4 regions of the Paenibacillus naphthalenovorans genome follow, and region 1 is predicted to be linked to each of the others. Evidence: riboswitches for the same ligand, from Rfam matches in the RefSeq annotation. Region 1 holds a riboswitch; each other region holds the start of a gene.

Region 1 (7,560 bases):
CGGGTAAAATTTGTTTAAGAGCCTCTACGGTCTGGGTGCAGTCCCCTTGAAGATCGTGGAACAGCACAATATCGCCGTTGTGGGCATTGTCCAGAACCTGGCGGACAATTTTGTCTACGCCCGGCTTTTTCCAATCCTGCGTATCCTGATACCAAGACCACATCACGACCGTAAGTTGATCCTTTTTGACAGATTGAAGCAAGGCATCATTGTAAAAACCTCCAGGGGGACGGAAAACGTGCGGCATTTGTTCTGTGATATCGAATATAACCTCCTGGGTTTGGCGGATTTCTTCTACGAGACGTTCGGGGGGAAAGTTTTTCAAGTAATGATGATCGAACGTATGATTGGCGATTTCATGTCCCTCGTTTACCTCGCGGATGGCAATGGCAGGGTACATCTGCACGCGTTTGCCAATAACGAAAAAAGTGCCTTTAGCCCCGTATTGATTCAGCAAATCCAAAATCTGCGGCGTATACACCGGATTCGGCCCATCATCAAACGTAAGTGCGATCAGCTTCTGATCCGTCTCGACGTTCCATACGACCTCGCTGTTTGAGGGTGCGGCGCCGGTAAGAAACAGGACCACCAAAGCAATCATGAACCTACACATACGGCGATGCATAACGAATCGACCTCCGTTCTGACATGACCATCTTAGGTTTTGGACGTCAGAACAAAAGTATGCGGCAAGTCCGGCAGCCAAAAAAAAGCAGCCGCCTCGATGGAGAGACGGCCGCTTCGTGCTATGGATGAGAATCAAATAAGATCATGAACCGAGAATATATACTTTTACTTGTTGAATTCCGAACATTCTTGCTTTATTTTTGCTCTCAGGCAGGAAAATGTCTATGCGGTTGCCTTTCACCGCACCTCCTGTATCGGTTGCCGTGGCGTACATTCCGCCGGCAGGAAGACCATCATACGTATAACCCTCGACATACACTTTAGAGCCGAGCGGGATCACGGACGGATCTACGGCAATGGTGCCCAGACGCAGCGGGTTGCCCATATAGTCGAGTCCCGCATAACCGCCGTTCTCATCGGCAGAAGCAGTATAGGCCGTAGCCTTGGCTACGATCACTTTGGAATAATTCGGTACCTTGCTAACCTTGTTCACCGGGCGGTACCATGCGGGAGCATGATATTGGCCGTCCGTGCTGAGAATCGCGATCCGGTTGATCTTGTCCCATTGGGTTTTGATTCCGAAAGTATCGGAAATCAGCCGAAAAGGGACATACACGCGTCCGTCTACAAACTTGGCCGGGTCCGTAATTTGAGTCGGCTTTCCATTAACCGTCATGCTCCGGTCACCGGTCGACAGCGAAACGGTTTTGTCGCTGCTCTGTATTGTAATGGTGAATCGGGAACCGTCTTGTTCCCACTGAAGCTTGTACCCGAGCTTGTCCGTAACCGCTCTCGCGGGGACCTGAAGTTTGTGATTCTCATCCACAAAAGGCTGTGCATCCGGAAATGCCACGAGCTTTTTGTTTACCTGTACCTTGACGTCATCAGCCAGGCGTACAGGTTCCTGCGCATGTGCGGGTATAGATGCCGTTAAAACTGAAGGCACGGCAAATACACATGCCAGGAGCATGTTTTTGAAACGAAAATTCATGATGCGTTCCCTCCTGTTTTTGCCTCCGAGGTTAGTTGTCGGGTTCGGGAAGAGGTTGTTCCCTAGCGCAGCCGTGCAGCCTGCAAGCATTCACCCCAAGTGCTTAGTCCCCCGTACGTACACATAATTAAGCTGTACGATTCGGCTTTTAAAAGCCTAACATAGGATAATGTTCCGGTTCAATGCACAAAATCATCCAATCATTCCCTCATAATGGAATTGCTTCTAGCGCCGGTTTTCCTCATGCTGCATAATCCTGTACAATAAAAAGAACGACACGGCCAGAATTGAAGGGAAGAGATCATGTACAGACGCGATTATCTCATGCGGTTGATTGAGCAGACGACGGAAGTGCTGCATAAAGTAATGTTCGCAAGGAAAAATCAAAGTTTGCAGGAAGCCCTTGAACTGTTGAATCAGGCCATGCGTCAATTGTTAGGGCTGAATTCCAGGCTGATTCACGCTTTATCTACCAAGGATTTGCTCGCACTGCTTTCCAAGGACGGACATGTCGATCAAGGAAAAGTGCTGGCTTTAGGAGATATGCTGAACGCGCGGGGCGCTGCACAGAAAGAGAGCGGTCACGCGGCTGCTGCAATTAAGGACGGCTTAAAGGCGCTGGACTTGCTGCTCACCGCCAGGGAGATGGATCCCCGGGATGAATTGGGCGGGATGTTCAAAGAGCGGATCGATGCGGCGCTGGCTCTCGCGAACCGTGCGTCTATGCCGACGGATACCATGCATAAGCTTGTTTTTTATTATGAGGATTGCGGACAATATGCCAAAAGCGAGGATGTTTTATTTCATTTATTGGACGAGCTAAACGAGGATGAACATCTCCGTGAGGAGTGGATAACGGTGCTGGATGAAGGGATACGCATGTACGAACGCTGGCGTTCTGTCGAAGAAGAGCGGCTGGCTGCAGGCAATTTATCCAAGACAGAAGTCGAAGACGGCCTCGAGGAACTGAAGAATATAAAAATAAAACATGCCACTATCAGGAAAAATCTGAATGAATAGGGTACGAAATGCGAACTATTATTTATGTCTTTTTAGTTAATGTTCGTCTTTTGTAGTTGACATCCAGTGTTAAAGCCTGTTAAACTGAAAACGTATCAGCGAATGGATAATCATTCGGAAAAAGTCGAATAATCTCTCGTATATCATCGGGAATAAGGCCCGAAAGTTTCTACCCGAAAACCTTAAATTTTTGGACTACGAGTGAGCGATAGTATAGAAGGTCTGCACTGCGGTGCAATGGCCTTAGCTTTCGCTTGTGGATATTTCTTGTCGTCCTGCCGATAGACTGTGCATTAGCGGTCCAGCGTCTATCAAAAGGACGTTTTTGTTTTTATATCAGCCAGATGATAAACGACATGGAGGTTTACGGATGTCAGTTCTTGTAGGAGTCATTATGGGCAGTCAATCGGACTGGGAGACGATGAAGCATGCATGCGGCGTGCTGGAGGAACTGGGTGTGCCCTATGAAAAAAAAGTCGTTTCAGCACACAGAACGCCTGACCTGATGTTCGAATATGCAGCGTCGGCACAAGAGCGGGGGCTGAAGGTGATTATTGCGGGCGCGGGCGGAGCCGCGCATCTGCCGGGTATGGTAGCCTCCAAGACAGTGCTGCCTGTGATCGGCGTTCCGGTCAAAACGTCCACGTTGAACGGTCTGGATTCTCTGCTGTCCATCGTACAGATGCCAGGCGGCGTTCCCGTCGCTACGGTGGCCATCGGACATGCCGGGGCGACGAATGCCGGTCTTCTCGCAGCGCAGATGCTTGGGGCATTCGATCCGGAGCTGCAGCGGAAAATAACGCAACGGCGCGAGCGCATCGCAAAGACGGTAGTGGAAAAGAGCGTGCTGGAATGACGCAAGAGAATATGGCAAGCAAGGCGTACAATCCTGATCGGGTGCATGCACCGGGGGCAACCATAGGCATCCTTGGAGGCGGGCAGCTTGGCCGGATGCTGGCTTTGGCCGGACGCGCGATGGGCTACCGCTTTGTTACGTTGGATCCGATGCCGGATGCGCCCTGCGGACAGGTGGCCGATCGCCAGATCGTTGCAGAATATTACGATGCGGCGGCGGCAAGGCAGTTAGCGGAACAGTCGGATGTCATTACGTATGAATTCGAGAACGTGGATGCGGGAGTGACTTCCCTGTTGATGGCCGAATCGTATGTGCCGCAGGGCAGCCGATTGCTTTACACCACGCAGCATCGGCTGCGCGAGAAACGGGCGATTGAAGCTGCCGGAGTCAAGGTAGCACCTTATGCGGAGATCAAAAATGAAGAGGAGCTGCGTGAAGCGGTACGGCGGTTTGGAACCCCCTGCGTGCTCAAAACGGCAACGGGCGGCTATGACGGCAAGGGCCAATGGATCATCCGTTCGCTGGAAGAAGTGCAGGAGGCTTATGACGCTTTGAGCAAGGCCAAAACGGAGCTGGTACTTGAGCAGTTTATCCGGTTTGAGAAAGAAATATCCGTGATTGCGGCCAGAAGCCCGCGGGGGGAAGTCAAGGTGTTTCCGCCGGCCGAGAACGTGCATGTGAACAATATTTTGCATCTGTCCATTGTTCCGGCTCGTGCGCCGGAAGCCGTGTTGAAGAAGGCGGAAGCGATGGCGCGGCAAATTGCCGAAGAGCTCGATGTGATCGGTCTGATTGCAGTAGAGATGTTTCTGACGGCCGATGGAGAGCTGTACGTCAACGAGCTTGCGCCGCGTCCGCATAACTCCGGTCATTATACGATGGAAGCGTGCCGGACATCGCAATTCGAGCAGCATATCCGGGCGATATGCAACCTTCCGCTGGGCGATACGGCGCTGCTCTCTTCTGTAGTGATGGTTAACGTATTGGGCGAGCACGTACAGCCGTTGCTGGATTGGATCGTGAATCCGGAATCGGAGCGGGTTGTGCCCGGCGTGACGGCGAAGCTCCACTTGTACGGCAAGCATGAAGCCAAAACAGGAAGGAAAATGGGACACGTCAATCTGCTGTCCGAAACGGTGGAAGCGGCATTTCATTGGATAGAGGCTTCACATATTTGGGAATCTATAGAAAAGAATTAAACGAAGGATGGGGAACCAATGATCAATCGCTATACAAGACCCGAAATGGGCGCTATTTGGACGGAAGAAAACAAATTCAAGGCTTGGCTGGAAGTGGAGCTGCTTTCTTGTGAAGCCTGGTCCGAGTTGGGCGTCATTCCGAAGGAAGATGTTGTCGAGCTGCGCAAAAAGGCAAGCTTTGATATTGAGCGCATCTACGAAATTGAACAGGAAACCCGCCACGACGTCATTGCGTTCACCCGTGCGGTATCCGAAACGTTGGGACCTGAACGCAAATGGGTGCATTACGGTCTGACCTCGACGGACGTGGTGGATACGGCTCTCGGTTATTTGCTCAAGCAAGCCAACGAAATTCTGGAACGGGACATCATAAACTTCATCGATATTGTTCGTGACAAAGCCATCGCTTATAAACATACGCCGATGATGGGACGGACGCATGGCGTACATGCCGAGCCTACGACCTTCGGCTTGAAAATGGCGCTCTGGTATGAGGAAATGAAACGCAATCTGGAGCGGTTCCGCTTTGCTGCCGACGGCGTACAGTACGGTAAAATCTCCGGCGCCGTAGGCACATACGCCAACATCGACCCGTTCGTAGAGGAATACGTCTGCGGCAAGCTCGGCACGAAGCCCGCGCTGATCTCGACGCAGACGCTGCAGCGCGACCGCCACGCGGAGTATATGGCTACGCTCGCTTTGATCGCGACTTCGCTGGACAAATTTGCGACGGAAATCCGCGCGCTGCAAAAGAGCGAGTTCCGCGAGGTGGAGGAGCCGTTCGCCAAGGGACAGAAGGGCTCGTCGGCTATGCCGCACAAACGCAATCCGATCGGCTGCGAAAGCATCTCCGGTTTGGCGCGTGTGATCCGCGGTCATATGGTGTCCGCATACGAGAACGTTACGCTGTGGCATGAGAGAGATATTTCCCATTCGTCCGTGGAACGTATTATTTTACCGGATGCGACGATTTTGCTTAACTATATGCTGAACCGTTTGGGCAGCATCGTGAAAAACTTGACGGTGTTCCCGGAAAATATGAAGCGCAACATGCAAAGCACATACGGCGTACCTTTCTCCGGTCGCGTAATGACAAAGCTGATCGACAAGGGCTTCAGCCGCGAGCAGGCATACGATACGGTTCAGCCGCGAGCGATGCAGGCGTGGGAAGAGCAGCGCTCGTTCCGCGAAATTATTGAGAATACGCCGGCGGTACGGGAAGTTTTGAGCTTGGAAGAGATCGAGGATGCATTTGATCCGAGTTGGCATTTAAAGCATGTGGATACGATTTTCAAGCGTTTGGGCTTGAGCTGATAAAGGGGAGGCCAGAAGGACGATGAGCGCTGCGACAACGGCCATTTCAAGCGCGGAAGCCTATGTGAAGGCTCCGCTGCTGTATAAGGGCAAGGTGCGGGAACTGTACGATCTCGGCGAACACTATCTGATTGCGGTCACCGACCGGATCTCGGCATTCGACTGGGTGCTCAGCCCGGCCGTGCCGGACAAGGGCAACGTACTGAACAGCTTGAGCAAGTTCTGGTTCGAGCGGACGGCTTCGATACAGCCGAATCATATGGTTCATGGGGATGTGGATAAGCTCGGCGATCTGATTACGGACCGCGAGGTGATGAAGGACCGCTTTATGGTTACGCGCAAAGCAGAGCGGATCGATATCGAATGCGTGGTCCGCGGGTATATTACGGGCGGCGGTTGGCGCCAGTATCAGCAGACAGGCGAGGTAAACGGACATAAGCTTCCGGCAGGAATGCGGAAAAACGAGCGGTTTCCCCAACCGATTTTCACCCCTGCTGCAAAGAACGATGTCGGACATGACGAAGACATTTCCATCGAGCGGATGAAAGAGCTGGTTGGAGCGGAGCTCACGGAACAGCTGCAGGAAAAGAGCATCCGGCTGTACGAGTTTGCTCATGCGATTTGTGCCGAGCGCGGCATCATTTTGGCGGATACGAAATTTGAGTTTGGACTTATTGACGGCGAAATTATATTAATTGATGAAATTTTTACTCCCGACTCCTCCCGATTCTGGGCGCAGGAAAAGTACGAGCTCGATATTGAGATCGACGGTATGGATAAGGAGCCGGTACGTACGTATTTGGCAGGCACAGGCTGGGACAAGAACAGCGAGCCGGATCCTTTGCCGCTGCATGTAGTGGAAGAAACATCCAAGCGTTACCGCGATATTTATAACCGTTTGGTGCAAGGGTAATTGCCGCTCTGCGGTAGATCGAACGAACAAACATTTTGCAGGAGGTACTTATCCGATGTTTAAAGCGACCGTGTATGTAACGATCAAGCAAAGCGTACTAGATGTTCAGGGAACCGCCGTTCAAGGCGCGCTCCATTCAATGGGTTTTGACGAGGTGGAGAAAGTAAGAATCGGCAAGTATCTGGAAGTGGAATTGAACACCGATGACCGCGCGGCTGCGGAAGAGCGTTTAAAGGCCATGTGTGAAAAGTTGTTGGCCAACACGGTGATCGAGGACTACCGTTTCGAGCTGGTACAGGCCTAATAAAAGGAGGAGCACGAACAATGAATTTTGCGGTACTGGTATTTCCGGGCTCCAACTGCGATATCGACTGCTATAAAGCGGTGGAGGATACGATCGGACAGCCTGTGGATTATGTATGGCATACAGAGACGGATTTGTCAAAATATGACTGCATCATCCTTCCCGGGGGCTTTTCCTATGGCGATTATTTGCGTACAGGCGCTATCGCACGGTTTGCTCCTGTGATGAACGCTTTGGTTCAAGCCGCGGCGCTAGGCAAATATATACTCGGCATTTGCAACGGATTCCAAATCTTGCTCGAATCGGGGCTGCTTCCAGGCGCGATGCTACGCAACC
Region 2 (7,560 bases), 610 kb from region 1:
GCGTTGTGGAACAGCTCGATCGAATGCTGCTGAGACAGCGAGAAGCCGTAAAACTGCTGGTCAAAAAAACGCTGCCATTGCACGGGGCTTTGTTCTTCTGTGGGTGGCTCAAGCCGATCCTGCTGACGTTTATCCGCCGTACGGCCGCCTGACCGGATCTGCTGCTGTCGGCTGCGAATCATAATGGCCTGCTTCAGCTGTTGAAGGAGAAGCTCGGGCCGCGCGTAAGAAGCATACAGAGTAAAGACGACCGCAGCAATATGCTCGCAGTTCCTTACGGTTGAACAACTGCATTCGCTTTTGCTGAAATGGTCGATGTCGATGATGACCTCGCAATTTGGCTCGAGCACCAAGGCATGCACTTCCACGCCGTGCTTCAGCTCGAGTCCGGCCACACGGCCTTTGTGGAAATATTCCCATCCCCGCTCGAGCCGGTCCAGTTCATAATCGCTCTGCAGATGCCTTGTCAGCTCGTGTATTCGATTTTTAGGGATCTGCAGCTTGAGCATGTTTCGCCCTCCGCCTGTTTTGTCTATCCTTATAGTGTATCAGATTTTGCATATGAATGCGTAGAAAATTGGTCGAGACCCGAGTTTTTGTTGGTCCGTCACTGGTTGCGGGCACAAGGGATTTGTGAGTACAATGAGGCAAAAGCGAATTTACCGCTGGAAGGACAGGTGGCCATGGGCATTAAATTCGGAAGGGAATACAACGACATCATCAATGATTTTACCGATGCACTGCGGGGAGTGGAAGGCTGCTGCGAATTTCTGGAGATGCCGGCGGACGATTGGGACGCCATGAGCGAGGAGGAACAGAAGGAATGCATGAAGACGTTGGCGGATGATCTGTTCTATGGACTGGGAGTAGAGGCGCAAATGAGCATAGGCGATTGTATGGTCACGCATGACCCCAAACGGCACTTGATCCGCATTGACCAAGGAGAAACGCTTACGACGGTCATCTATTTGGTATAGGAGGGATGGGCATGCACAGGAGATTAACGGAAGAGGAAGTGCAAGTCGGCCTGAACCGGACGGAAGGCTGGGCGTTGGAAGAGAACGGGAAATGGATCGCAAGGAAGTACCGCTTCGCGTCTTTCATGGACGGCATCGGGTTCGTGGATGAAGTGGCCCGGATTGCCGAGGAACTGAACCATCATCCGATGATTTCCATCGATTATCGGCTGGTGACGCTTCGCCTCACCTCGTGGAACGCCGGGGGACTGACGGAGCTTGACTTTACCAGCGCCCGGAGGTACGACGAAGCTTATGCGGGTTTTCGGAAATGAATCTGTTCTCATGCATCCTTATGCGGACCATACCATGCAGTGGAACTCTTCCATGCCGGTAGGGGTCATCCGTTGGTAGGTGTCCGTAATGATAAAACCGGCGCGGGTATACACACGGATCGCTCTTTCATTCCAAGTCATCACTTCAAGGTCGATTTGATTTTGTGGAGCCAACCGTTGGGCTTCCTGTACAATCGCTCTTACAAAATGAATTCCGTTGCCGCAGCCGCATAAATCGGGACGCATGCCCAGACCCAACCGGGTAACGCCCACCATAGGAAAAAACTGCACAAATCCGCTCAGCTCACCGCTTGCGTCCAGAACGGCACGGTACTGGTTCACTCGAATTTCAGCATCGGCGAATTCCTCTTGATCGGAAAGCATAAGCTCCCATGGCCGGAAATGGTAGGTATGGTATGGCGGAGGATAAACCCAGCTGCAGATGTCGCGGCAGTGCGCCTCCGTGAGCGGGGCAATATAAAAAATCCGGGGCTCGTTGGGTATCACTTTCTTTTCAGCTTCTCCCTTCGGGTGTATACTGTTAATATACAGCATATCACCCCATTAAAGGAAGTGATTGGATCTTGAAGCATGTAGTCAGTCAAGAATGGTTGTTTGAGCACGGCATCCAGGACCATATCGTGATCGCGGACTGCCGCTTTATATTAGGCCAGCCTGAGGCCGGAAAACAAAGCTATGATATCGATCATATTTGCGGAGCGTTTTATTTTGATCTCGAACGTGATTTGTCCGGTCCAAAAGAGAAGCACGGAGGGCGCCATCCGCTTCCCGATCCCGGGAAGCTTGCCGCCAAGCTTGGCCGGGCGGGTATCCACGAGCATTCCGTCGTTGTCGCTTACGACGATCAAGGCGGTGCGATGGCCTCGCGGTTTTGGTGGTTGTTGAAATATCTTGGTCATGACGAAGTCTATATTTTGGATAAGGGCTACTCGGCATGGAAGGAAGCAGGGTATCCCGTAACGGAGGAGCTGCCTGTGGAGCAGCAGGCCGTATTCACGCCGAAGGTACGCAGCGAGATGCTGGTGAATGTGGAGCAGGTGAAGAACCGGTTGAAGCGTCCAGGTACGGTGCTCGTGGATTCTCGCGAAGAGAAACGTTACCTTGGCCTCGAGGAAACGATCGATCCGGTGGCCGGACATATTCCGGGAGCGAAGCAGTATTTCTGGAAAGAAGGATTGCAAGCTTCAGGGGGATGGAAGGATGCTTCGGAGCAAAAGGCCAGGTTCGCAGACTTGCGCAACGCCGATGAGCTTATCGTCTATTGCGGCTCCGGTGTGACGGCGTGTCCGAACGTGCTGGCGCTTAGCGAGGCCGGATTCGACAATGTCAAGCTGTACGCAGGCAGCTGGAGCGATTGGATCAGCTATAAGGACAATCCGGTGGCGACAGGAAAAGAGTAGGAAATGGGGATTCCGTGTCAGACACGGTTGGAGGACTACGATCATTTGCCGTTGGCATGCTGATCCGGTCCTCCTTGTTTTTTCATCCGGGGCTGTGTATGATACACCGGCACTCTTATCTTATATTTCCGATCAAAGCGTCCCTGTCAAAAGCTTTCGCCTTTTCTCTTCACGGTCCTTATCGCTGAGTTTGGGACATGTAAAGCAGTAATTCCCGCATGCTTTTTCCGTTTTGTAGTATAGGCAGCACGCGGCTTTCACCCGGAGTAAACGATCCGGATCAGCAGGAGACTCGACCATTTTAAAATTAAGATCCAGCAGATTGGTTTTTTTCTCGAAAATCCGGGGTCCGATGCGGTGTACCAGAACGGCAAAATCGTCCTTAATCCGGCTTCTCGTCTCTTCATCCTCCGCTTCCCCGATCATCACGTCAATCGTATAATACAGCCGGGTGACCAATTGGGCCCACAGCTGAGCCGTTGGAATGCCGGCGGCTTCGGAGACGGAGGCGATGAGAGGCTTCACCTGCCCGATATACCAATGATGAAAAATCGCACTCAGCCATTCTTCTCTGTTATCGGCAGGGCAGGGCGTGCCGACGCAGGAATCCGCTCTGAAAGCCAGCGCAGGACCATCGGAGTGATGGCGGAGCTGCAGCTCCAATTGATCCAGATGCAGGTTCAAGGCCGCTTGATGGCAAGAAACGGTATACTGCAGAGCAGAACAGACTTGAGTAACCCAAGCGATGAAAAACATGCCGCCTACGTCGATATGCGATCCCTTCAAAGCTTCCGTATAGATGCGAATAAACCGGGACATCTCCTCCAGTCTCAACAGGCTGCCCAGACGGAATCGGTGTTCTGCTCCGGCGATTCCGGTTTCGGATAGTCCAAACCGCTGTTCAAGCACTTGGTTGACCGGTTCCTGAAGAGTCATGATCCGGCGCTCCTTTCTGGCACATCAGGCGAATGATTTGGGGGACAGTCCCCGATCCCAATGAGAATTATAATCATTATCATTAGGGAAATCAATAGAAATCACAGCATTCGGAACAGATCGGATGCAGGAGGCTTCCGCATGGTTTCTGCAAAATAGAAAGCCCTGCAGGCTTGTCCGTCCGTTTCGTCCGTTTTTGCGAACGATCGGATCGGGCCAAACACTGAGGGCTTCCGAAGCTGCATTGCGAATCCGTTGACCAAATCAATTGGCGTCGGTCATGAGTTGTTTGTACTGCTCGTCCGACAAAATACGCCGGGCTGTCACATAACGATTGGCGTAGTAAGATTCGCTCATTTCAGTAATCGTAACGCCTTTGTTCGTAGCCGAGTGGTAGAACTTGCCGCCTCCCACATATACGCCGACATGAGAAATGCCTTTACCGTCGGTGTTGTAGAACACGAGGTCGCCGGGACGGAGCTGATCTGCGGCTACCCATTGGCCGGCTTGGGCTTGGCCTTTGGAGGAATGGGGAAGTTCTATACCGAACTTGTCGAACACCCAAGAAGTATAGCCGGAGCAATCAAAGCCGTTTGTCGTATTGCCTGCCCATTTGTAAGGCGAGCCTAAACCCGCGTTTACCGCTGCGCTTAGTGGGGTTTCAGCAAATGCGCTGCCCACGGAAACACTGCAAAACATAGCTAACGAAAGTGCAAAACCTACAAGCTTCTTTTTCAAAAAAAGTTTCCCCTTCCGGTGCCTACGAGGTTAGCTGAAGGGTTCGGTTGAAGGTTCCCTATGATCACTGACGTTGTTTGTCGAGATCAATTCACCCGGTTATGGATCCCCCGTTTTCCTAAACAGAAATTCGGCAAAATTTTCTTTTTTTTGATTTCGGATAAACATATTCGAGGAAAACTGCACTTTTCCTTCTTTTGTAACAAAATTGACACATTTAAGCGGTTTAAATTGAAAATTTTGTTTAATTGAATCGGGGATATAACAACACAAAGACACCGGTCCATGGCGGACCGGTGCTTCTGCGGTCTTATTAGGATATCAGCTACGCTTTCTCCGTCCAAAGCGCATATTGTGTGCTGATGGCCCATACTTTAATAAACATTTGAACCAGCCGATAGGCTTGTAATCCGATCAGGGCCAGAAAGCCGGCCCAGAAAAACGAGGCCGCCATCACCGCGGCGGACACGGCCAAAGCGATTCCTGCTACGGATAAAGAAATCAGCATAATGGCGGGCAGATGGCGAATCACAAACAGCAGGGTGTAAATGGCCGACCTGCCATCGGTTTTTCCGATCTGAAGGAACAAAAAGACGAGCTGGAGCACAAACCAATAGGCGATGTAGCCGGCCAGCGCCGGCGCCAGCGCTTTCCCGAAGGAAATATATGAAGTCTGATGCCCGTACAGCTCTATTGTATAAGGAACCAGCCAGTAGAGCGGAGAGAGCAGCAGCGCCAGTTGGATGAAGTAGAGGCCGAAGAAGGGAAGAGACAGCTTTCGAATCCCCTCCACGAACCGGTAGCCTGCGTTCATGTCCCGATGTTGAAGCGAGTAATATACCCCCGCATTAAGCAGCGGATGCACCAGCATTCTTAATCCCAGGAGGCAGATGCCCCACCACAGAAACGGCTCCAGCAGGTCCGTCTTCATGATCTGAAAATGACCTTCGATCCAGAACAGCTGCGAAGCTGTGACGGGCAGGTCGCTCCCCGGATAACGATGGAGAAGGGGGAGGACGACGGATTGAATCAGCTTATACAGCGCGACGCCCCAGATGAGATTGTATATAAAGAGGGTAAAGACGGCAAAAGGCTGCTGCCAGGCCAAGGTCCAGCCTGCTTTGATCCGGTTCCACATATTCCTCGCTCACCTCACCATGCGACCCAGCCAAACAAGGTCTCCAAAATTTTCACAACACTTACGTTCCATCGCACCGACAGCTTCTTATCGACTTCCGTTTTCATAAAGCCGTTGATCCGCTTGTTCTCCAGCACGATAGAGTGCTCCGGGTCTATGGCCGCCCACGACAGCGGAGCCGTGTGATTCAGCTTCATGATGACTTCGCTGTCGGCGCCGTTCCATGTTTTATCGAGTTGTGTTCCATCGGCAAATTGAAAACGGACCGGGACATTTTGGTAGGTGCCTCCAAGCTTGCGCAGCTGCACGCTGTTCTCATAGTAGGTTTGGCCATTTTCTGTCACCTGCTGCACTTTGATGCCGGTTACGGCGTAGTCGACCATCATGCCGTTATAAACGTATTGATCAAAAAACGGCTGCCAACTGGTTTTCGTCACATCTTCTACGACTTGTTGAAAATCCGACGTAGTCGGGTGCTTGAATTTCCAGCGCTGGAAATACGTTCGCATGATCTTGTCCATGGTCTCTGCTCCGACCTGACGTTCCATGGCCTTCAGCACCAGCTTGGCGCGGGTATATACATTCTCGGCATAGTGATGGTGTCCGTCATAGCTCCAGGCATTCTTCAGCAGCGCCGCCGGATTGGTGATGTAGCTCGACTCCACGAGCAGATTCGGGCGAACGCCGTATTCCGCTTCCATTAACTTGTCTTCCACATAAGAGGTAAAGCCTTCGTCGAGCCACGCCTCTTCAAATTCATTGCTGGCGACCATGCCGTAAAAAAATTGGTGGCCGATTTCATGCACCACAACCCGTTCCAGCTCCAGACTCGGGTTCTCTTCGGCTGCTCCCCATGCGGTAATCAGCGTAGGGTATTCCATTCCTCCGGCTCCGTTGCCCTCCTCCGGCGGCACGACGATCGACAGCGTGTTGTAAGGATAACTGCCGTACCACTGAGAGTATCGGGCGAGCGCTTTTTTGGCGGCTGTCATATAACGGGCCTTCAGATGCTCATGCTTCGGATCCAGATACAGCTTGATGCGGACGCCGGGCAGATGAGGAGTGGCGTAGGGTTCTTCATGGTATATAAAATGCGGCGAAGCGGCCCAGGCAAAATCATGCACATCGTCGGAGTAAAACGAGTAGGTTTTCGTTTTGCCGTCATCGGAGACGGGTTTGGTCGGGAAGCCGGTGGCCGCTACCTTATAGGCGGAAGGCACCTTGATTCTAACGTCGAATATGCCAAAGTCCGCGTAAAACTCCGAATTCCCGTGATACTGGTGCAAATTCCAGCCCTCATCTGTCCGACCGCGGGTGCCTTTGGGCTCGTATACGGCGATTTTGGGAAACCACTGGCCGGCCATCACAAAATCGTTCGCATAGCCCATTCTGGCGAAAACCTGCGGCAGCTTCACGGAAAATTGGGTCAGCAGATCTACACTTCCGCCCGGCATGACGGGCTTTGGAAGCGGTACCCTGATCAGGGTGTTGTCGTCCTTGTTGCCGTCATCCGGCTGGACATACTCCATCCGGTCGATCAGCTCCATCTCGGCTCCGTCAAGCGTTCGAATGGAGCTGACCGTCATGCTGCCAAAGCTGTCTTCCTTGCGGACATCGTCCCGCAGCTTCCCGCCGGATTCCTTCATGAACGTCGTTTTCTTGGACTCGAACGCATTGGGATACAAGTGAAAATAAAGCTCCTGCACCGGGCGACTTCCCGGGTTTTTCCAAGTCATCGACGAGGTGCCTTTAATCAGCTTGCCATCGGCATCCAGTTCTACGTTGAGATGATACTCGACGATGCGGTTGGATAATGGCTTCGGCGCCGGTTTCTCTACAGGCTTGACCGGCAAGCTGGGAGGTGCGGGAGGAGGGGCCGCCGGTTCGTTCACTCGTCCGCTAACCGGCTCCGCATGTGCTGTCGGCAAAAAAATGCCCGTAGATGAGCCGTCCGCTTGTCCCCTGGCTTGAGGCCATGCCGGCGCCTCAACGATGGAGTGCCCCGCGGTTGACCTTATGGGCTTCAGGTTGAGCGG
Region 3 (7,560 bases), 1.7 Mb from region 1:
TCGCCTTTTCCCAATCATTTTGAAATCGATTTCTTTCCCTTGATGAATGATCATATTGTAATGCTTATTTCCTCCCAACATCCGCTTGCCAATGAATCGTTTGTCGATCTGAGCGATTTATCACGAGAAAAGTTTTTGATGATAAAAACGAATGCCTGGTTTCGTAATACCTTGATTCATGCATGTAACGATGCAGGGTTCGAGCCTAATGTTATTTTTGATACCAACGATGTCGAGATCATACGAAGTTTTGCGGAAGATGGCGTTGGGGTGGCGCTCATGGGATACCGCGTTGCCCGCTGCATGTCCAACCCTAACAATTCTATTGTGCCTATTAGACAAATGTTTGAACGACAAAGCGGTCTGGCCATTCCAAAATCCACACGGCCGCCTTTGGCTGCCAGTCTCTTCCGGGACTTTACCCTAAAGGAAATGAGCCGGACTTTAAATTCGTGGTGAGCGTGCTGCGGCCCGTCGAAATAAGTTTCACCATTGCCGGGGGACAACAGTCCCCGGCAATGTTCAATAGAGTAGACGTCGATTCTCATGGTTTATTTCCCACCAGCTTCAATGCTTCATCCAGCATTTCAGTGTTAATGATTTCCTTCGTATCCACGGCTTTGGTGATCAGCTTTTCCTTGGCATACCAGTCGATCTGCGTCTTGATATCGTCCACGTTCATCCTGCCGTCAGGGTCAATGAACGACAATGAGCCCATAATAAGATCTTCCTTCTGCCCCGTATATTTAGCCACGATCTTGATCACTTCCTCATAATTCCCTCCTTTTACCCTTTTGCCGTCTTTTTGAGTCAGCACTGCATCGTAATAGTAACGCGCTCCTTTGATATATGCCTTTAAAAAACGGATGCCCGCATCCTTGTTCGTCATGAATTTCGGCGAAAAGAATATTCCCGACGATTGATAGTCGATTTCATCCGCCACCCACGCAAGCACCCTGCCGTAGCCCTGATTGATCGCTATCGAAGCATAGGGCTCACTAAGGATGATGGCATCGGCGTTCTTGCCCCTTAAGGTTTCCATGACACCGCTAGTGGTGTTCATCGGCACCCACTGAACGTCCTTTGTGGTCAATCCATACTTCTCCAATACACGCCCCAGCATGTAATGGTTGGTACTGCCTATCGTAGTGACAGCGGCTTTTTTTCCCTTCAATTCCTCCACCGACCGGTAAGGAGAATCTTTATGCACGATGACTGCGGAGAAAGGGTAGCCCTTCTGTTCCCTTCCTTTGTCGGATACAATAGTCACTTTTTGTCCGGCCGCCATCATGTTGTACAAATCTGCGGTAAAACCGACCCCGCCTACGTCCAAATCGCCCGATACTACAGCCACATTGACGGCATTGGAGGATTCGAACCATTTCACATGAACTTCCAGGTTCTCTTCTTTAAAGAACCCTTTTTCCAAAGCGATAAACAGAGGCGAATTGCTTGTAAACTTAAGCATGCCCATGTTCAAAGAAACCGGTTCGGCTTTAGCCGGCTCTGGTTTGGCCGGTTCTGTCGAGGTTCCCTGGACTTCCTCCCTGTTCCCGCAACCGAAAAGCATTGTCACTAGGAGCAAGAGAACAGCAACTGCCGATATGGCCCCTTTTTTCACATGATAAACCTTACCCATACCACCACCCCCTAATGAAAGCGCTTTAATAAATTTACTGTAGCTTATGCTTGGGATCCATTCAATCGTAATTAACGATAGCGGTTATTGCTAACATCGATAAAAGGTGACAAAAAAAGCGCGGCGTATCGGACCATAGTTGCGCATCAGGAGTCTGACTCGTTCAATACGCCTGCCGCCGAAGATATTCTATAACTGGATCAGCGAAAGTACGATGCCAACCGCAAAACCGCACAGCGCTCCGTTCACCCGAATCCACTGCAGGTCCTTTCCGACTTTGTGTTCCAGCATGCGTACCAAGGCTACATCATCCATTTGATCCAAATTTTCTTTCACGAGTTGACCGATGCGATAATGATTCGCTTCCACCCATTCAATCAAGTAAGCTAACAAGCGATTTTCCCAAACGGCCATCGAATCCTGTTCGGGATTGAAATTGCGCACGATCCAGCGGTAAGCAGTAATTACCGCCCTGCCGCCCTTCAAACGGTCTTCCTCCAGCTTGTCCAGCCATTGATTGCGGATTTCACTCAAACGCTCATGCAGGAAGACAGCGCCGCGAGCTCCTTCCAATTGGTTTACGATCCATTCCTTCATATTCGCTACAAGCAACTCGTTATCCGCTAGTTGAGACAGTTGGATGCGGATTTCCTGAACAAGGGTCTTCCGGAAAGCATTATCTGTATGTTGGAGACCCCGAATTCCTGAAAGCATCAAGTTTTGGAGGAAGCTGCCAAGCTTTTCTTCATCCATGAAGCCGACAAATGCCTGTAAAGCAAACCCCGTTAAGCCCCCCGCTTTTACTTCGGAGAGCTTTTCGCTTGCGAACTTTCCCAACATCATCCCGGTATCCGGACGTTTCGCCCAGTCGGATGCTTTATGCAGGACGTAATTCAACGCCTTTTCGTCGAATCTGTTCTCGATCACCTTCGTCAGGATGGCATCGGCTGCAGATCCCACATCCGCTCTTCGGATCGCAGCGGCTATTTCCGACTGAAGATAAGGAATCGCTTTCTCGAGCGGCAACCGGTAAACCCATCGGATCAACAGATCCAATAGGCCTACCCGTACCTTCCGTTTGCCAAGCAGCTTAGCCAGAGAGGATGAAGCGAGCTGCAAAAGCTGGAGCTGCCGGAGTTTGTTTTCGATGCTTTGTTTGTTGAGCAGCTCATTTTCCAACGCCAAAATCAAGGATTGGATAATTTTGTCCCTATTCTTAAGGAGTAAGGATGTATGCGGCACCGGTATGCCGAAAGGATGACGGAAAAGAGCGGTCACGGCAAACCAATCCGCAATGCCGCCGACCAAACCGGCTTCAAAGCCGCCTTTCAACAGAGCAACCAAAGGAGTCTCCTGAAGAAATAAAGTGATTAAAAAGCCGCCGGTCATAAAGGCCAATGACAGTCCGGCCAAATATCTTGAGTTCATCTGCGGCCTCCTTCCGGTTATTTATGGAGATGGTAAGGCACTGTAGCGATCACGACGTCTTTATGATTGAATAAGTAAGCCCTTAACAGTAACCCGGTCTGATTATGGAGGAAATAATGCCACCAATGCCTGGTAATGAATTGCGGAATTAATATGGTAATATGATCCGTTTCCGACGTTTTCCACTCCACCGTTTCAATGAATCTCATTAACGGCCTGATGATGCTTCGGTAGCTTGAACGGAGCGTAATCAGCCGGACGCCCGGGTTCCATTCTTCCCATTTCTTCTCCATCCGTGCGATATCCTCATCGTCAAATCCGACATATACGGCGACAACATGATTGGTTAGAGACTTGGCATAGCTGAGCGAATTCATAACCACCCGGGTAATGCCGGCTACGGGAACGACGATCGTGCTGCCTTTTATCACTGGTTTTTCCTCATCCATGTCGATTCGCAGTTCGTCCGCTATGTTCAGGTAGTGCCGGTGAATTTGGAAGAAGAGGAAAATGACAATCGGCAAAAAGATAAAGATCATCCATACTTGATTGAACTTGGTCAAAATGAAGATCAGCGTAATCGCCAGCGTCGTGAACATCCCGATCGTGTTGACAATGAAGCGGATCAGCCAGCCCGCCGGCCTCAGCTTTACCCAACGGACCATCATCCCCAGTTGGGATAAGGTGAAAGGAATAAACACCCCTACGGCATAAAGCGGAATCAGGTTCTCCGTATGTCCTTGGAAAAGAATAACAAGCAATGCCGACAATACACCTAAGAAGATAATGCCGTTAGAAAAACCGAGCCGGTCGCCGCGCACCATAAACATATGCGGCATGTATTTGTCTTTGGCCAGCATAAAGGCAAGCAGCGGGAATGCGGAATACGCTGTATTTGCCGCCAAAAACAGAATCAAAGCGGTGGTGCCTTGGATGAAATAGTAAAGGATGCCCCGGCCGAATGTGTTTGCCGCAATTTGGGATACGACCGTTTCTTTTGGAGCCGGCGTGATTCCATACCAATAGGCAAGTAAACTGATACCGATAAACATGGCACCTAGAATCGTGCCCATCATCATTAGCGTAGCGGCTGCATTGCGCTCAGCCGGTTGTTTAAAGTTTGGAATGGCATTGGATACGGCTTCTACTCCGGTTAGCGCGGAACACCCTGAACTGAAAGCCTTCAATAGGAGGAACCAACTGATGTTCGAAACGGCTGTGCCCAGTTCAGGCACTTCGGCGTGTCCCCCGCCCGATATATATTTGATGACTCCCGAAATGATAAGAACAAAAATGGCGAAGACAAACAAATAAACGGGCAGTGCTAAAACGGATGCAGACTCCGTAATTCCTCGCAAGTTCATGATGGTAAGAAACAGGATCATCGTCAACGCAATAAGGACCCGGTGTTCATGCAAGGATGGAAATGCCGAGGTAATGGCATCCGTCCCGGCCGAGGAACTGACAGCAACAGTCAGGATATAATCCACCAACAGCGAGCCTCCGGCCATCAAACCGATGGAGACGCCCAAATTGTCTTTGGCTACGACATAAGCTCCTCCCCCTTTGGGGTAAGCAAAAATCGTCTGCCGGTAAGAAAAAATGAGAACCGTCAGCAATCCGAGAACGGCTATGGAAATGGGGATCGAATACCATATTGCGGCAAAGCCTGCAGCCATCAATATGATCAAAATTTGTTCGGTACCGTAAGCAACAGAAGATAATGCGTCTGAAGAAAGTACCGCAAGCGCCTTAAACTTGCTTAGTTTTTCTTCTTCAATCTCGGTTGACTTCATAGGCCGGCCGATTAATAATCGTTTTATTTTATTTAGCATACTGTTCCCGCCCTCATTATTTATTAAGGAGTTTTGTAAACAAGATCATCACAACAAAAAAACCCTTAAATCTCCAGGAAGAAACTTTACTTATGGTTTCCAAATGTGTTGTTAATCAATCATCCTCCAACCTATCCCGTTTTTAGACAACAAAAAAACACAGAGGCTTGAGCTCTGTGTTTGCCTATCAGCAGACAGCACGTTCAACTCCTCTCTCATACAACGCTTACGAGGTTAGCTGTCGGATTCGGGCTATGAGAGCAGCCCTACGTGCGGAATAAACATGTTCCTGCACGATTCACCCCATGGACATCCAAATATATGTCCTTATTGGTTCCCCCGTTTTCCTGTTTGGAAATTCAGCAAGGTGATATGTTCAATGGTTGAATCTTACACCTTACAGGACAACATTGCAAAGCAAGAAATCGGATAAAACCTTTGCTAGATATGAATTGCTTTGTAAATGAGACGCTTTTATAGATCGCTTTCTTTGTTTTACTTCAAATTTCATGGATTTTCTTTATATTTCAGGATTTTTGCGTTTGCGGGCTGTTGCGGATGCTTGAAAACCAATGGATTGGAGTTGTTTTCCCATTCCTTTTTGTTCCCAGCTGAATTTGAATAAGCCATGGAATAAAGCACATAATAGGGTGCGTATACCAAGTATACCCATGAAAGGGGAATCCTCATGAGAAAAATACTGCAGTGTTCCTTTGTGTTTTCGTTTCTTGTCTTTGTTGATCTTTATGGTGTTGCAGCAGCACAAACCGCACCATTTTCATCGCCGGGAATGCAGGTGGATCAAAGCCATACCGCTTTGGTGATCACAGATCCGCAAAATGACTTTTTAAGCCCGAAAGGTGCAGCATGGAATTTAGTGAAAGACAGCGTTGCTGAAAATCACACGATTGAGAACATTGAATTATTATTAAAAACAGCAAAAAAGAATAAGTTTAAAGTATTTGTGTCCCCTCATTACTATTATCCCTATGACCAAAAATGGTTATTTGGGGGTGCTATGGAACATGTGATGCACGATATCAAAATGTATCAGCGAAAAGGTCCATTATCGCTTGAAGGCTTTCAAGGTTCGGGTGCCGACTTTCTGGATAAATATAAGCCTTATCTAGAAGATGGACAAACCATTATCACCAGTCCGCATAAAATTTTCGGACCCGAAGCCAACGACTTGGTTTTGCAGCTGCGAAAACAGGGAATAACCCGCGTCATTCTTGCAGGTATGTCCGGAAATCTGTGCATTGAATCTCATATGCGCGAACTCATTGAACAAGGATTTGAAGTGGCCGTGGTTCACGATGCCACAGCTTCCGCAAAAATAAACGGCTTGGATGGGGATAAGGCTGCAAAAACCAATTTTCGCATGATTGCCAACGCTTCATGGTCAACCAGGGAGACTATAGAGAAAATGAAATCCATTCAAAGATAAGCCTCCAGTTTGGAGGCTGCCATATCCCGCAGCTAATTTAACTCCGAATTAATATTCCTCTGACAATGGATTGATAAATATGAGGTATTTTAAACCTATATCCAATTGTTGAGGAGGGGTATGATGCGAATTGCTTTATTCTCCGACACCTTTTGGCCCCAAATGAACGGGGTTGCATTGACGTTAAAAAGACTGGTCGAACATCTGGAAAAACGAAATATTTCACTCCGGATTTTTGTGCCCAAATGCACGGAGGAGGATTTTTTCACAAGCAATATCCTGTCTTTTAGCAGCCTCCCCTTCATCCTCTATCCGGAATGCCGGATTGCGCTTCCCAATTATTTCACGATCCACAGCCAGCTCCAGCAATTTCAACCCGACCTGATCCATATCGCCACGCCCTTTAATATAGGGCTTTGCGGACTTTATTATGGGAGAAAATATGCTATTCCTCACGTTGCCTCTTACCATACGCACTTTGACCGCTATCTGAATTATTATCACCTGCAATTCGCCTCTTCCCTGTTATGGCGCTATATCCGCTGGTTCCACCAATCGTGTCTGGCCACCTTTGTTCCGTCCGTTGAAACGGCCGAAAAATTGGAAGAACATGGAATTCGAGACGTGGCCTTATGGAAGCGCGGAGTGGACTGCCGTCTTTTCAACCCCGATAAAAAAACCGGATTGATCCGCGAAAAATATAAGATCGACGAACGTTATATTTTCCTATATGTTGGCCGTTTGGCACCTGAGAAGGATTTGGACATTTTGCTTGAAACGATGAAGAAATTACCCGATTATGTTAGCGGCAATGTCCGCTGGCTGTTGGTCGGCGACGGCCCGCTGTTGAAAGATTTGAAAGCGGAAGCCCCATCGAATGTTACTTTTACCGGTTATATGAAAGGAGAGAATCTAGCCGAACTGTATGCGTCGGCCGACTTGTTCGTATTCCCTTCCGGCACCGAAACCTTTGGCAATGTGGTACTGGAATCTATGGCATCAGGCACTCCCGTCATCGGAGCCAAAGCTGGCGGGGTACAGGAAATCATTCAACACGGCAAAACCGGCCTGTTATGTCCTCCCCGTAATTCCGATGCTTTCGCAAATGCGATTACATCTATGCTGGAACATCCGGACCGGTTATGGGATTTTGGCCAGGAAAGCAGGCTTTACGCCCTTTCCCAATCGTGGGAAGCTATTTTTGACGATCT
Region 4 (7,560 bases), 560 kb from region 1:
CATCCGAACCGAGCTCTTCCCCGAGCTTCTGCAGTTCTTTCATCCCTATGCCAAGCCTCCACAACCGATTCAGCCCACGCAAGGTAGCCGCGGCATCGCTGCTCCCGCCGGCAAGTCCCGCAGCTACCGGGATTTTCTTATCCAAATGAATATATACTCCTTGCTTAACGTCATATCGCTCTTTGATCAGACGAGCGGCTTGAAAAGCGAGATTTTTTTCATCCAGCGGTATGTACCCGGCTTGACTCGATATGATGATCGTGTCGCGCGGCAGCTCCTGCATTTCGATCCGGTCCGCCAGATCGACCATGGTCATAACCATCTCCACTTCATGATAGCCATCTTCACGCTTATATAATACATCCAGGGACAAATTGATTTTTGCCGGGGCTTTCTCGAATACCTTCATAGGACACCTTCTTTACAACTGTCTGTCTATACGGGCTTACCGTTCTTCTCCTAATACTATACCAAAAACGGCACAAAAAAAAGCTAAAGCGGCCTCTTGGCTGCTCTAGCTTTCTTTAATGGTGCAATTACGGCCTGGAGTACGGGGAATACACCGGCGTCTGTACAGTTGGCTGCACGCCGCCGTACCTTGGCGCTAGGGATTCCTGAAACGGCGACGCTATCGCCCCCTGCGCGGGAATCGTACCTTGTCCGGGAGCCATCCCTACGTTTCCAACCGGGATCGGGTTCTGCTTTTGCAACGTTCCCTCCGCAATTTGGATTGCCCGCTTTACCATATTGCCCGCATCCTTCGTTCTTATGCCGCCCCAGCCTTCTCGCTGTACGGTTTCGTAGAAGCCGAGATCTTTGGCAAGTTCATATTTGAAAGCATCGGACATAACCCCTCTGCGATTTCTGCGCCCCATAACCTTACCTCCTTCGCTGTTGATTTGAAGTTAGTAAAAGCTAGTATGCGCCGATTCCAGGAAATCATGCAACTTTATCGACGGCAGCACCGTCTTATGAAGTACACAAGCAAAAACGGCTGACCGCTCGAGCAAGCCAACCGTTTATGTATTATTGTTGTATTGTAATCCGCACTTCTCCGTCATCGCCTTGCACTGTCACTTCAACCGATTCCGTCAAAATGTCTGCGTAGCTGTAAGAAACGCGCTTGAAGGTCTGGTGTTCCTGATCCAGCTTCACAATAAATACGGAAGGATAGGTTTCCTCCAATACACCGGATCTTTCGATGGTCTTGCGGCGACCGCCATTTGCTTTTAACATGATCTTTTGTCCGACATGAGGTTCCAAACTGCGTTTGATATCCAACAGCGTATTTTTAGCCATTGATCACTACCACCTCTTTCCTATTTAATTATAACGCAACAAAGGTAGTATGTCAATTTAAGCTGAATATTATATCAGCCATACAAACGTGTTGTCAATGACTTTTTTTCCTTGGTTTCTGCAGAAAAACATAAATCACCTTTACTTTCATTCACAGAATTGTCAAAAATTATTCTGGATGGATTGGAGAATTGAAAAAGAAAAAAAGCACCTTTCGGCGCTTAAGTCTGATTTGCGTGTTGAATTTTGGGCACGCCCCGGCGATAGCTGCCTCGTGATTCTATGCCGCCGAGCCCCTCCAAACCACTGTGTGTGAGCCCAATGACATCTACGATATTCACCGTATCGCGAATGGGCGTAAAAGCCACTTTAGCCGCGATGCACAACGGGTCAAGAGCATGAATCAGCACACGGGCGGGGGAACTGGCATAATTGGCTCCGGCTTGCAGCAGCGCTTCAAAATGGGATTGGCACGCACCGGCGATAATCGTCAATGCGTCACGGTTTTTTTCATATTGCCTTGCTGCGTGCACCGCATTCACGAAATTATGCGAATTTTTGTAACTGCTAAGCGAGGTAATGTCCCCTCTACTCCGGTGCTTCAGAAGGCCGTCATGTCCGGTCACCACTACAATATCGGGCTGGATTTGGGGCAGCAGGCGGTAGAGCGCATCAGCCATATGGGCTTCCGTCACATAGAATCCTTCGGCCGGTACCCGGAGCTCTCCGTATAAGACCATGCATTTGCGCAGATAAACTGGATCGCCATCCAGATGCAGCACTTTACCCGGCACGTCAAAATAAGTCGGACGTGACTTGGGCGCCGCACCCGGAGCTGTGCTGCTATCCCCCGCGTTCGGGCTTGCTTGAGATTGCGATGCATTCGTGCGCCTCATGGCATCCAACCATTTCGGACGGATCAAACCCAAATATTGAAAAGGATCGAGCTGAGGCATGGGTTCCAAATCCGGAAGCGGAGCATCGGCCAAAAGCCGCAGCTCTACTCCGCGGAGCACCGCCTGCTGCTGCCTGATTTCTTGGATTTTGAAAACTATGTCACCGCCATACGACTTACGAGTGACGAGGTCTCCCTGTTTCATGGCTGCATCGCCTCCTCGTCTATCGTATGGCGAATATAGGCAAATGGTGCAGGTGAATTGCCTATAACCCCTATGGAGGAGTTAACGGGAACTTAACGCTCTGGCAAGATTCCGGCTCAGTACGGCATATTCTTCCATAGACAATGTTTCCCCGCGGCGGGAGGGATCGATGCCTGATTGTTGCAGGATGACTTCCAGCTCGCTTTTCGTTTCTTTGGTGAAATATTTCGCCGCTAGATTGTTATATATCGTTTTGCGCCGCTGCACGAAGCTGGCTTGGACCACGTCAAAGAAAAAGGCCTCGTCTTCCACATCCACAGGAGGCGTCTGTCTTACTTTCAACCGAATGACCGCCGAATCCACATTCGGCTGAGGGATAAACACGGTGCGCGGGACGATCGTTACGACTTCGGGGATACAATAATACTGTACCGCAATACTGAGACTGCCGTAATCTTTACCTCCCGGCTTCGCAGCCATCCGGTCGGCCACTTCCTTCTGAATCATGACGACGATATTCTCCAGAGGCAGCTTTTCTTCGAGCAGCTTCATAATAATGGGAGTGGTCACATAGTAAGGGAGGTTGGCGACAACGCTAACTTGCGAGACGCCCTGAAAATGCTGCTCGAACAGCTCCTTCAGATCAACCTTCAGCACATCGCCGTGGACAACGGTCGTATGAGGATAAGGGGATAATGTCTCCTCAAGCATCGGCAGTAGTCTTTGGTCGATCTCAATGGCCACGACCCGTCCTGCCGCCTTGCCCAGCTGCTGCGTTAGGGCTCCGATCCCGGGACCGATTTCCAGCGCCCCTTTTTGAGGGGTCAAGTCCGCTGCAGAAACGATTTTATGCAAAATATTGTAATCAATAAGAAAGTTTTGACCTAAGCTTTTCTTCAAGGTAAAGCCGAACTTCTGCATCAGCTCTTTGGTTTTTTTCGGCGAGGCGATGTCCTCCACAGACGCTTGTCCCGCATCCGCCGTATCTGTAAAGCGATTGGTACTCATAACGCTGCACCCTCTTCTTCATCCAAATGCCGCCGCGCCGCCTCGAATTCTTCTTTTGTAATTTGAAACATGCGGCAGCGATGATAAAACTGTTTTCCGTTACAATAACCGATACCAAGCCGCTTGCCCATCTCAAGCCTTCTGGCGGCAGCCGCCGGGTGAACGATCAGACCGGCCTCCAGCAGATCGTTCCAGCCGATTTCCGTACCTTGGGCCATATAATCCGTGCGTACATTCACAAGCGCGGAACGAATCGCTTCCACCGATGCGTTCTCCACCCCAATGTCGCCGCGGCTGGTGGCCGCCTCCTGCGTCAGGAACGCATGCTTGCAGCCGGGGACTTCCCTGGCGATGATTTTACGTATCCTCTCCCCTGCATGATCAGGGTCCGTGAAAATGATTACGCCTCTGCGTTCCTGCGCCAACCGGATACGCTCCAGCACCTCTTTATTGATTGCGGAACCGCCGGTTTCGATCGTTTCCGCTTCGACGGCCCGTTTAATCGCAACCGTATCGTCTTTGCCTTCAACAACAATAATCTCTTTGATCATGGAATTCGTCCGTACCTACTTTCGCAGCAAGAGAAAAGAAGAGGGACGTTAGCCGTACCTCTTCTTCATCTGTTCTATATATGATGAGTCTGCCCTAATTGCCCATCCTTAATCAGCCGACGGCTTCTTTGGACCGATGACATATACGGTTGCGCCATGTTTTGTTCCGAAGCGCAAAGCATAATCATGGCTGTCGAAATAAACGTCGATTTTATTTCCTTTGACTGCGCTGCCGGTGTCTTCCGCTCTGCGGAAGCCCAGACCTTCAATATAAACCCACCAGCCTATCGGAATGACCTTTGGATCGACTGCAATCGTGCGACCTTCCGTTACTCTCGTACCTGATGCCGTGATTCCATACTGCGGATGATCCGGATCCTTGCCTGTCGAGGCCGGTCCCGCGCTATACGCAGTGAGCTTCACGTTATTGATGACCTGTTTAACGTCGAACTTCACGCCGTTTCTGGTCACCTGTTCCAAGGTTGGCGAAGACGAAGAGAGTGTTACTACGGGATTCTTCGTTCCCACCGCAATAATTTTTTGCACACTTTGGGTTTGAATCTTTTCGTCAACGATTTGTTCGGATACGAGCACACCGTCTTCATAGACTTTTTCTTTCTTCTTGAGCAGAACGCCCTCTTGTCCTTCTTGAATAACCTGTTCTTTGCCTCTGATCAGCTTCGGCTCCGTCTTTTTTACCGTTTCGAAAGCGATCGGTTCTTTGATTTCCTCAACATTTTTCTTGACACGGACGATCTTGACTTCACTATTTTCGTTTATTGCCGCATTCAAAGCGGGAGTCACTTTATCAAGTTCACTGAGCTTGATCTTCTGATCGTCAAATAGCTGTTTGACCGTCTTTCCTGTCGTATATACGGTCTTGGTTTGCCCACCGTCTGTCAATTGTACCGGCTTGGCTTTCTCGATAATAATTCGATCTCCCGATTCCACCGAATCATCCAGAGAATGCGACACACGGTCGTGTTCACCGACAGAGATGCCTTGCTCATCCAGTATATGCTGCAGAACTGATTCTCTAGTTTGGAAAGTTTGCTCTTTTCCGTCTACAACAACCGATACGCTTTTGATTGACGTACCGTAATACATGATTAAAAACATGAAAGTCATAGCGAATAATATGAGTGCAATGATCGATATCATACGCAAGTTTTCATGCTTCCATCGCAATGCGAAGGACAAGCTGGATGATCGTCTTTCATGGGTTTGTTCAGGTGTCACAACGCCCACTTGTTCGGTCCTCCTTAAAGCCCCGCCATCCGAGTGTTATGCATGATTAGATCTGACGCGACTATGGTAAAGTATATTCTTCTCCAATTACCAACGTTTGCTTCAACGGCTATCAGAACCGTACTTGCCTAAGGCCACCTCCTGGAATCTTATTTTTTATGAACCGGCTTGGATCGTTATCCCAATGACGGGGGAATACAAAAAAAAGTCAGCGGAGAAGAGGAACCTTCCCGTGACTTTTCTCATTTTCCTCAAAATGAAAAGTTAAGCCGACGACAATCGTTACCTCTCTCTTAACGCTTACGAGGTTAGCTGACGGATTCGGACTTGAGAGTCGCCCTACTCGGAAGCAGCTGCCTGCCCCAAGATTCACCCCTATAAACACCACGTTCATCAACAGCGTAGCGCTGTGACATCCGCGATGCGGTTCCCCCGTTCCCTTACGGAACTCAGCGATGTTGGAATTTTGGCAATCGTATGAAGTTAATATTGAGTGTACGATGTGAAGGCTGGAATTGTAAAGTATACAAACTTTGAAAAAAATCTCGGATTTTACTCAATTATCATTGTTTTTTATTAATTTTTAAACCAAAACCATCTTTTTCTCCATTGGTCACAGTTTTTTGTTTTGTTTTCTTCGATTATCTTGTTTTGTATAAAAAAAGACATGTGTCCTTTTGTGTAAAAATTCACTTTATACCGAAAATGGATATGGCATTCCTCGAGGTAATCCCGGCCAATTCTTCCAGTGAAATGCCCTTGATTTGGGCCGCCGTCTCAGCTACAAGACGAACGTAAGACGATTCATTCCGCTTGCCCCGATACGGATGAGGAGCAAGGTAAGGCGCGTCCGTTTCAATAAGCAGCCGATCGAGCGGAACTTTTTCCAGCACCTCCTTGGGCTGTTTTGCATTCTTAAACGTGACCGGTCCTCCAAACGAGATATAGAAATTCATGTCAAGGCACATTTTGGCTGTTTCCCAGCTCCCGGAGTAACAATGCATCACACCGCCAACCTCCGCCGCCTTTTCTTCGCGCAAAATTTGCACAACATCGTGATGCGCATCCCGGTTATGGATGACAATCGGCATGCCGAGCTTACGTGCGAGCCGGATTTGCTCACGAAACACACGGGCTTGTACATCCTTTGGAGACGTATCCCAATAGTAATCCAGCCCGATTTCTCCTATGGCTACCACCTTCTCATGGCGGCAAAGCGATTCGATCCATTCCAAATCGTCCGGGGTCATATCCTTTGCGTCTGTCGGATGCCAACCCACGGTCGAATAGATAAAGTCATACTGTTCTGCCAAAGCGATGGAGCTGGGAATGGTTTCCCTGTTAAATCCGACATTGATCATGTGACTAATTCCGTTCTCTCTTGCTCTTTGAATCACTTCGTGTCGATCTTCATCGAATGCCTGTACGTTTAGATGCACATGCGTGTCGATCAGCATATGAACATACCCCTTTCTTCGCCATTGCGACAATGTTCAGGACAGACCTAACAGGATGCGAACATCAGCGTCCAGTTCCTGCAGATGGTTCAACAGCAGCTCATGAGGGTAATACAAATGGTATTTCCCCATATGAATACCGCTGATCGAGCGGACAATCTCCGATTTGCAGGAGATCTCCGATAATGTGTTTTTGGAATCCAGCAGCAAGATAGGCAGCTTCTCATCCTGCTCTCCGGGACGGTACACATCATACGACAGATCCGACGGGAAATCAATTTTCAGGTAATAATCCGGATCGATTCCAAAGCTTTGCAGCAAGCTTCCCAGGCGTTCCATCAGTTGAGTGTCGATACGCTCGAGCGTTATATATTTGAACAAACGCCGCTGCAAAAACCGGGAGCACAGATCGGAGAGAATCGGGTCTTTCTCCAGGGACCACTGCATCAAGACGGTTTGCATGAACGCTTCGTCCAAGAAGTAATATTCGTCTACCGTCAACTGCTGCTGAAACAGCTTATGCAGCGGAGCAATCATAAACTGGAACCGGTATCCCTCCTCATAAAGCTTTTTGGCTCTTTGGAAAATACTGTGGAGCACCACTTCCGCGCTGCGGGTTACCGGATGAAAATAAACCTGCCAATACATTTGATATCGTGACATCAAATAATCTTCCACAGCATGCATGCCGCTCTCTTTGACTACAATATGTCCCTGGTACGGGCGCATGACCCGAAGAATCCGATCTAAATCAAAGGTACCGTAATTCACCCCGGTAAAATAAGCGTCCCGAATCAAATAATCCATCCGGTCGGCGTCCAGCTGGCTGGATACAAGACTGACGACGATTTCTCTGTGATACGTTTTGGAGATGACGTCAGCCACTTGCCGAGGGAA

Evidence for each region. Region 1 has a riboswitch for cyclic di-AMP ahead of IJ22_RS24790 (stalk domain-containing protein). Riboswitches for the same ligand answer to the same signal wherever they lie in the genome.
Region 2: it holds a riboswitch for cyclic di-AMP, as region 1 does, so the genes downstream of both, IJ22_RS21765 (C40 family peptidase) here and IJ22_RS24790 (stalk domain-containing protein) in region 1, are expected to answer to the same signal.
Region 3: it holds a riboswitch for cyclic di-AMP, as region 1 does, so the genes downstream of both, IJ22_RS07525 (APC family permease) here and IJ22_RS24790 (stalk domain-containing protein) in region 1, are expected to answer to the same signal.
Region 4: it holds a riboswitch for cyclic di-AMP, as region 1 does, so the genes downstream of both, IJ22_RS22025 (resuscitation-promoting factor) here and IJ22_RS24790 (stalk domain-containing protein) in region 1, are expected to answer to the same signal.

Annotation. Positions count from the first base shown of each region.
Region 1 covers NZ_CP013652.1:5,043,362-5,050,921, forward strand. The annotation lists gene IJ22_RS24785 (polysaccharide deacetylase family protein) at 1-625, opposite strand, end outside; gene IJ22_RS24790 (stalk domain-containing protein) at 770-1,618, opposite strand; cyclic di-AMP (ydaO/yuaA leader) riboswitch at 1,624-1,775, opposite strand; gene IJ22_RS24795 (DUF6483 family protein) at 1,922-2,638, shown strand; purine riboswitch at 2,755-2,856, shown strand; gene purE (5-(carboxyamino)imidazole ribonucleotide mutase) at 3,009-3,494, shown strand; gene purK (5-(carboxyamino)imidazole ribonucleotide synthase) at 3,491-4,693, shown strand; gene purB (adenylosuccinate lyase) at 4,712-6,007, shown strand; gene IJ22_RS24815 (phosphoribosylaminoimidazolesuccinocarboxamide synthase) at 6,030-6,920, shown strand; gene purS (phosphoribosylformylglycinamidine synthase subunit PurS) at 6,976-7,224, shown strand; gene purQ (phosphoribosylformylglycinamidine synthase subunit PurQ) at 7,245-7,560, shown strand, end outside.
Region 2 covers NZ_CP013652.1:4,437,954-4,445,513, forward strand. The annotation lists gene IJ22_RS21735 (hypothetical protein) at 1-509, opposite strand, end outside; gene IJ22_RS21740 (hypothetical protein) at 684-977, shown strand; gene IJ22_RS21745 (4a-hydroxytetrahydrobiopterin dehydratase) at 989-1,291, shown strand; gene IJ22_RS21750 (GNAT family N-acetyltransferase) at 1,310-1,846, opposite strand; gene IJ22_RS21755 (sulfurtransferase) at 1,876-2,712, shown strand; gene IJ22_RS21760 (hypothetical protein) at 2,845-3,648, opposite strand; gene IJ22_RS21765 (C40 family peptidase) at 3,913-4,386, opposite strand; cyclic di-AMP (ydaO/yuaA leader) riboswitch at 4,391-4,532, opposite strand; gene IJ22_RS21775 (hypothetical protein) at 4,712-5,524, opposite strand; gene IJ22_RS21780 (M1 family metallopeptidase) at 5,539-7,560, opposite strand, start outside.
Region 3 covers NZ_CP013652.1:1,559,568-1,567,127, reverse strand. The annotation lists gene IJ22_RS07540 (LysR family transcriptional regulator) at 1-459, shown strand, start outside; gene IJ22_RS07535 (ABC transporter substrate-binding protein) at 545-1,639, opposite strand; gene IJ22_RS07530 (DUF445 domain-containing protein) at 1,829-3,067, opposite strand; gene IJ22_RS07525 (APC family permease) at 3,085-4,902, opposite strand; cyclic di-AMP (ydaO/yuaA leader) riboswitch at 5,110-5,277, opposite strand; gene IJ22_RS07520 (cysteine hydrolase family protein) at 5,591-6,349, shown strand; gene IJ22_RS07515 (glycosyltransferase family 4 protein) at 6,470-7,560, shown strand, end outside.
Region 4 covers NZ_CP013652.1:4,487,421-4,494,980, reverse strand. The annotation lists gene ispE (4-(cytidine 5'-diphospho)-2-C-methyl-D-erythritol kinase) at 1-409, opposite strand, end outside; partial or broken gene IJ22_RS26850 (small, acid-soluble spore protein, alpha/beta type) at 696-875, opposite strand; gene veg (biofilm formation stimulator Veg) at 1,027-1,299, opposite strand; gene yabG (sporulation peptidase YabG) at 1,521-2,399, opposite strand; gene rsmA (16S rRNA (adenine(1518)-N(6)/adenine(1519)-N(6))-dimethyltransferase RsmA) at 2,481-3,407, opposite strand; gene rnmV (ribonuclease M5) at 3,404-3,958, opposite strand; gene IJ22_RS22025 (resuscitation-promoting factor) at 4,067-5,206, opposite strand; cyclic di-AMP (ydaO/yuaA leader) riboswitch at 5,488-5,671, opposite strand; gene IJ22_RS22020 (TatD family hydrolase) at 5,896-6,663, opposite strand; gene IJ22_RS22015 (HD domain-containing protein) at 6,700-7,560, opposite strand, start outside.